DNA from 3 places in the Solibacillus kalamii genome. Region 1 is predicted to be linked to each of the others. Evidence: predicted binding sites of a transcription regulator. Region 1 holds the regulator's gene; each other region holds the start of a gene.
What was found. The regulator LexA, encoded in region 1, represses DNA repair genes until DNA is damaged. The targets are predictions, from matches to a motif close to CGAACATATGTTCG.
Positions count from the first base shown of each region.

Region 2: a site for LexA is predicted at 1,463-1,476, ahead of recA (recombinase RecA). Genes of this name have one in related genera too.
Region 3: a site for LexA is predicted at 937-950, ahead of CBM15_RS02440 (YhjD family protein). Genes of this name have one in related genera too.

Region 1 is NZ_NHNT01000002.1:311,639-313,919, forward strand. Features, by position in the region: gene CBM15_RS05170 (gamma-glutamyl-gamma-aminobutyrate hydrolase family protein) at 1-531, shown strand, start outside; gene lexA (transcriptional repressor LexA) at 614-1,237, opposite strand; gene yneA (cell division suppressor protein YneA) at 1,398-1,745, shown strand; gene CBM15_RS05185 (YneB family resolvase-like protein) at 1,732-2,281, shown strand, end outside.
Region 2 is NZ_NHNT01000001.1:137,766-140,046, reverse strand. Features, by position in the region: gene CBM15_RS00660 (competence/damage-inducible protein A) at 132-1,391, shown strand; gene recA (recombinase RecA) at 1,558-2,281, shown strand, end outside.
Region 3 is NZ_NHNT01000001.1:504,648-506,928, reverse strand. Features, by position in the region: one part of gene prfB (peptide chain release factor 2) at 1-807, shown strand, start outside; gene CBM15_RS02440 (YhjD family protein) at 971-1,324, shown strand; gene CBM15_RS02435 (competence protein ComK) at 1,330-1,821, opposite strand; gene CBM15_RS02430 (IDEAL domain-containing protein) at 2,009-2,248, shown strand.

The DNA of each region.
Region 1 (2,281 bases):
TTAATTGGTGGAGCGGATATCGATCCATTATTGTTTAATGAGGAACCGCACCGTCATATCGGTAGTGTTGTTAGAAAGCGTGATGACAGCGATCTTTTATTAATGAATGCAGCCTTTAAAAGACAAATGCCTGTTCTAGGTATTTGCCGTGGACAACAAATTATGAATGTTGCATTCGGGGGTACGATAATTCAGGATATACCATCACAGGTGGATAATACAATCTTACATAAACAACCTTCAAAGCGTGGAGAATTGGCACATACCGTTGAAGTGAAGACACCGAAATTTAAAGAGATTTTTACAGAAGAATCATTCCGTGTTAACACATTTCACCATCAATCTGTAGGGAAGTTAGGGGAAGGACTTCTTGTTTCGGCAGTTGCGAAAGACGGCATTATTGAAGGAATTGAACACGAATCCCATCCGTATTGTGTGGCGGTACAATGGCACCCGGAAGAATTGGCGCCAAACGGGGATGTTTATGCACAGCGCTTATTTAAAAGTTTTATAGAAGCATGCCATAAGTAATAAAAAGGCTCAGTCGTTTACGGCTGAGTTTTTTTATTTCATTAAAAAGCTTGCCGATTCTATTAGAATGGCAAGCTTCTGATTAATGAATATTTCGATAGAGGCCGACTACTTTACCTAAAATAGAAACTTGATTGACAATGATCGGCTCCATTGAACTGTTCTCAGGCTGTAGGCGGAAATGAGTTTTTTCTTTGTAAAAGCGCTTGACTGTCGCTTCATCATCTTCCGTCATTGCTACAACAATCTCTCCATTGTTCGCGGTAGACGTTTTTTTGACGATTACATAATCCCCGTTTAAAATACCGGCTTCAATCATGGATTCACCCATAATTTCAAGCATAAATAGTTCTTCTTCCGGTGAGCCGTAAGCATCCGGCAACGGGAAATATTCCTGAATATCCTCGATTGCGGAAATAGGCAGACCAGCTGTAACTTTACCGATTAACGGAACATGGATGACACCTTGTTTGGCGATGTTCATCTCTTCCTGGTCCAATATTTCAATGGCACGCGGCTTAGTAGGGTCACGGCGGATAAGCCCTTTACTTTCTAAACGAGCTAAATGCCCGTGGACAGTTGAACTGGAAGCCAAACCTACCGCTTCTCCAATTTCGCGTACTGATGGCGGATAGCCTTTAGAACGAACTTCCTCTTTTATAAAAGTTAGAATAGCCTGCTGCCGCTTTGAAATTTTTTGTGTCAACTAACTCACCTCTTTATCATGCTATTTTTCTTAAAGTAAGTATAGCAGTATGCGAACATGAATGCAAACATAAGTTCGAAAAAACGGTTGACAAAAACATATGTTCGTATTATTATGAGAACAAATATTCCGAACATATATTCGAAAGAGGGTTTTACAAATGAAAAAAACTAAACTAAATGGCTTTACATCAATGTTTCTACTATTCTCTGTACTTATGATTGCTTTATTCATGATGCAGGACGATAAAATAGAATTATACGAACACGTAAGCATAGAGCATGGCGATACTTTATGGTCGTTGGCAGAACAATACCGTGGTAAAATGGCTAAGCATGATTGGATCGATGAAGTGAAAAAGGAAAACGGATTGCTGGATGAAAAAGTTGTTTTAGGACAAGTACTGGTTGTACCTGTAGAAAAAGATTCACAATACATTGCTCAGCTGAATGATTCCACTGATATGCAATCGATTAAAGTAGTGAGAGGGAACAATGATAAAAACTAAAGCAGTAATTTATTGCCGTGTCAGTACGGATAAAAATACACAAGAAACATCACTAGTACGTCAGCAAGAGGAGCTGACAAAGTATGCGAAAACATTCGGCTATAAAGATGTGGAGATCTTTATGGATCAGCATAGCGGATATGATGTGGACAGAGATGGACTGCTCGATATGCTTGACTATATGAAAGAGTACGGCATCGAAGCGTTGTTTGTACAGGACGAAACACGGTTAGGGCGTGGTAATGCACGTATGGCAGTACTTCACCTATTACAAAAATATGAAGCGACAGTGTATACATTGAATGATGCAGGTCCTGTCATATTAAACGAAATGGATACAATGCTGCTCGAAATTTTAGCGATTGTCGAAGAATACCAGCGTCGTATGCATAATGCGAAAATCCGCCGGGGAATGCGTCGCGCTGTAGAAAATGGCTACCAGCCCCAAAACAATTTAAAAAACCGCGGTAATATTGAAGGGCGTGAACGTAAAGAAGTGCCTGTCGAAGAAATCGTCCAGCTACGCCAGAAAGGCT
Region 2 (2,281 bases), on a different contig from region 1:
TGCTGTAAAAAAGCCTCTGGCAGATGTCACAGATTTTTTAAAGGTACTTTTGAGTATACGCTATAGCGTATACTCAAAAAATCTGGACTCAATTACGCCAAGGCATAATTGATCTATAGGGGGTTTTAGGAATGAATGCAGAAATTATAGCGGTAGGATCGGAATTATTATTAGGACAAATTGCCAACACGAATGCAAAATTTATTTCGAGCCAGCTTTCGGAACTTGGCATTAATGTTTATTATCATACAGTTGTAGGAGATAACGAGGCGCGACTTTTAGAGGCCATTAAAATTGCGGAACAGCGCGCGGATATTATTATTTTTTCAGGTGGTTTAGGTCCGACAAAGGATGATTTAACGAAGGAAGCGATTGCGAAGCATTTGAATCGTACGTTAGTATTTGATGAAACGGCGCTGTTTGCGATTGAGGAATTCTTCTCGAAGCAAAGACGTCCGATGACGGAAAACAACCGGAAACAGGCGCTAGTACTGGATGGCTGTGATGTATTGTTGAACCAGCATGGGATGGCACCGGGTATGTTTTTGGAGGAAAATGACCGTATTTATATTTTACTGCCGGGTCCGCCAAAAGAACTTGAGCCAATGTTCCAATATGAAACGAAGCCAAAACTGGCGGCACTTCTACATGACGGCGGGGTAATTTTATCTCATGTACTACGTTTTTACGGGATCGGTGAAGCAGATCTAGAAACCCGTATACAGAACATTTTGGATGAACAGACAAATCCTACAGTTGCCCCCCTTGCTTCAGACGGTGAAGTAACATTGCGTATTACGGCAAAAGCGCAAAACGAACCACAGGCATTCCGTCTGATCGAGTTAAAGAAACGTGAAATTCTCGATATTGTCGGAGAATACTATTACGGCGTAAATGATGAATCATTGGGTTTCAAGCTTGTGCAAATGCTTCTTGAAAATGAACTGACAGTTTCCGCTGCTGAAAGTTTAACGGCCGGTCTGTTCCAGTCGGAGCTGGCAGAAATTCCGGGTGTCGGATCTGCATTAATCGGCGGTGTTGTCACGTATACGAAAGAAGCGAAAATTAAACACCTTGGTGTTTCCGGTGAATTGCTTGATGAATACGGGATCGTCAGCAGTGAATGTGCAGCGGCAATGGCGACACAAGTCCGTGAAAAGTTCGGTACAGATATCGGCGTTGGGCTGACTGGAGCAGCAGGACCGGGTGATCACGACGGACAGCCTGCAGGATCAATCTGGGTTGGCATTAAGATCGGTGACACAGAACCGCTCACGTACCGACTGCAATTAACCGGTTCAAGAAATACGAACCGAATCCGCGCAGTGAAGTTTACATTCAGCTATTTAATGAGGGAATTAGCGAATCAAGGCTACAAAAAGCTGATTTAGTTGTCGTTTTCTTTTGTTAAAGACGATTTGATCAATGATTTAAAGGCATTTAGAAACATTCAAAGAAAAAGCGAAAATATGTTCGCTTTTTTCTTGAATGTTATCTCATTAGCAAGTATAATAGAGACATAAGTTAAATAAAGCTTTTTCTTAAGGAGGAAATAGTTTGAGCGATCGTAAAGCAGCATTAGATATGGCGTTAAAACAAATAGAAAAACAATTCGGTAAAGGTTCTGTCATGAAACTGGGCGAAAACTCGAACCGTCATATGGAGACAACTTCATCAGGCTCTATCGCAATTGATGCAGCATTAGGTATAGGCGGCTACCCGCGCGGACGTATTGTAGAAGTTTACGGACCAGAATCATCTGGTAAAACAACAGTTACATTACATGCCATCGCAGAAATTCAGGCAAACGGCGGTACAGCAGCATTTATCGATGCTGAGCACGCACTTGACCCGGTATATGCACAAAAACTGGGCGTTAATATTGACGAATTATTATTATCACAGCCGGATACAGGTGAACAAGCACTTGAAATCGCAGAAGCATTAGTACGTTCTGGTGCAATCGATATTATCGTAATCGACTCTGTAGCGGCATTAGTGCCAAAAGCCGAGATCGAGGGCGAAATGGGTGACTCGCACATGGGTCTCCAAGCGCGTTTAATGTCACAGGCATTACGTAAATTATCAGGTGTTATTAATAAATCGAATACGCTTGCTATTTTCATCAACCAAGTTCGTGAAAAAATCGGTGTTATGTTCGGTAACCCGGAAACAACAACAGGTGGACGTGCCCTTAAATTCTACTCTTCTATCCGTTTAGAAGTACGTCGCGGTGAAGCGATCAAGCAAGGTACAGAAATTATCGGGAACAAAACGAAAA
Region 3 (2,281 bases), on a different contig from region 1:
AAAGAACTAGCCGAATTCCAAACAAAAATGGAAGAATTCGAACTGCAAATGCTGCTATCAGAACCATACGATAAAAACAACGCCATTTTGGAACTACATCCAGGTGCAGGTGGTACAGAGTCACAGGACTGGGGCTCGATGCTATTACGTATGTACACACGCTGGGCAGAGAAGCGCGGCTTTAAAGTAACGACAATCGACTATTTGCCAGGTGATGAAGCAGGTATCAAATCGGTTACACTTCAAATTTCGGGCCATAATGCGTACGGCTATTTAAAAGCGGAAAAAGGGGTTCACCGTCTAGTGCGTATTTCACCGTTCGATTCATCAGGCCGCCGTCATACATCGTTCGTATCATGTGATGTTATGCCAGAGTTCAATGACGAAATCGAAATCGATATACGAACTGAAGATTTAAAAGTCGATACGTATCGCGCAACTGGTGCCGGTGGTCAGCATATTAACACGACAGACTCAGCTGTACGTATTACCCATCTTCCAACAGGTGTCGTTGTACAATGTCAGTCAGAACGTTCACAAATTAAAAACCGTGATGCGGCAATGAAAATGCTGAAATCAAAGCTGTATCAGCTGGAAATTGAAAAGCAGCAGGCACAGCTGGATGAAATTCGCGGTGAGCAAAAAGAAATCGGCTGGGGCTCGCAAATTCGTTCATATGTGTTCCATCCGTATTCAATGGTAAAAGATCACCGTACAAGCGCCGAAACAGGAAATGTAGGCGCTGTAATGGACGGCGATCTCGACATTTTCATTACGGCTTATTTACGATCAAAAATCTCATATTAATACCTAATACCTTTCACATCCAATAAAATAAAACCGTGCCTTAGTAAGGCACGGTTTTTTTAGTGAAATTTAAGCTAGGTATTCATTTTCCACTTGTCAAATATAAAAAAATATGTGAAAATACATATACGAACAAACGTTCTTATTAATTGGAGGTATTCGTATGCTGCAAATTCCTTCTAAAACGATTCCGTATTATGAGGCAGGGATTTATTTGCCGTTGCTGTTAATTATTCTTGGGAAGGATTACTCAATAGTGGAGCAAAGTCCGTTCAAATTTAAAAATCCCTATTTGCAATTAATCGATGCTGTACGTATCAAAATAGAGCATGACTTAAAAGAAACGAAGGACTATTTTAAACTTCATCAGATGCGCTTAGTGAGAGGCAAAACGGATGATTTGTTTACCGAGTATCATTTTTACTTTGGGGGAGTCATGGAGTGTAGAAGATATTCGAATATTCGCCTTCGTAATCAAAGTGAGTTACTTCTTGCTGAATATTTTAAAAAAAACTGATGCTCTTATAAGATACTATTGCGCTGTAAAAGCAGATATTTATAGTACATAGCAGCGCGTACATATTGCTGGTTGAATGATTTCATATTGATGTCCAGACTAATTTCAGTATTATCCACAAAAGTTACGAGCGTTTTATCCCCGTCTTCACTAATATTAATAATAGGATTCAAGGATATCCAAATATTTTGAGATGAATACGGCGAAAACAGCGGGAATAAAATGCACGGGTCCCCGAAATCATAGGCTACCATGATCGGCAATTTATGTTTATTCTCTCCGAAAAATCCCCTCGCCTGATATTTGCTAGCATCATAGGAACTTCCATGCAGACGACATGTATCGCGAATAATTTTTAGAGGCTTATACGGAGAGGTAGATTTGCCGTACTTGTCCAATATAGTAGTGTGAATTTTATCTCGATGCTGATAGGACGTCAAACAAAAGGTGGAATTAGAAATAATGTAATTGGAATTTCGTGTTAAATTACTGATCATTTTGCATCCCCTATCTTTCCTACTTTTTTAATCGCTTAAATTTTCACTATACATCTAAACTACTGCATAAAGTGCTAAAAATCAACATTATATTTAGAAAATTCTGTCATATGATAATTTTTCAGAATATATTGCAAATTGTATGATTTTTAACTTATAATGGGTAAAAGAGGTCGAGGTGATATCGATGGATAAATATTATTCGTATACAGACTTTTTAAAAGCGGTTAGTCAGCAGTCCACTGAACATCATGCAGAGAAGCTATTGAATGAAATTTATTTAGATTTATTTATTAGTCGGTTGCAGCGGATGCAACGTATTGAACAATTAAAGTTACTTATCGATACATCGTTAGATCAAAAGAACGAACAAGCATTTTACAGCTATACTACAGAGTTAAAAGAGTTATTGGAAACTGTTTCGTAAAAGCCACCCTATTCCAGGTGGTTTTTTTTATGG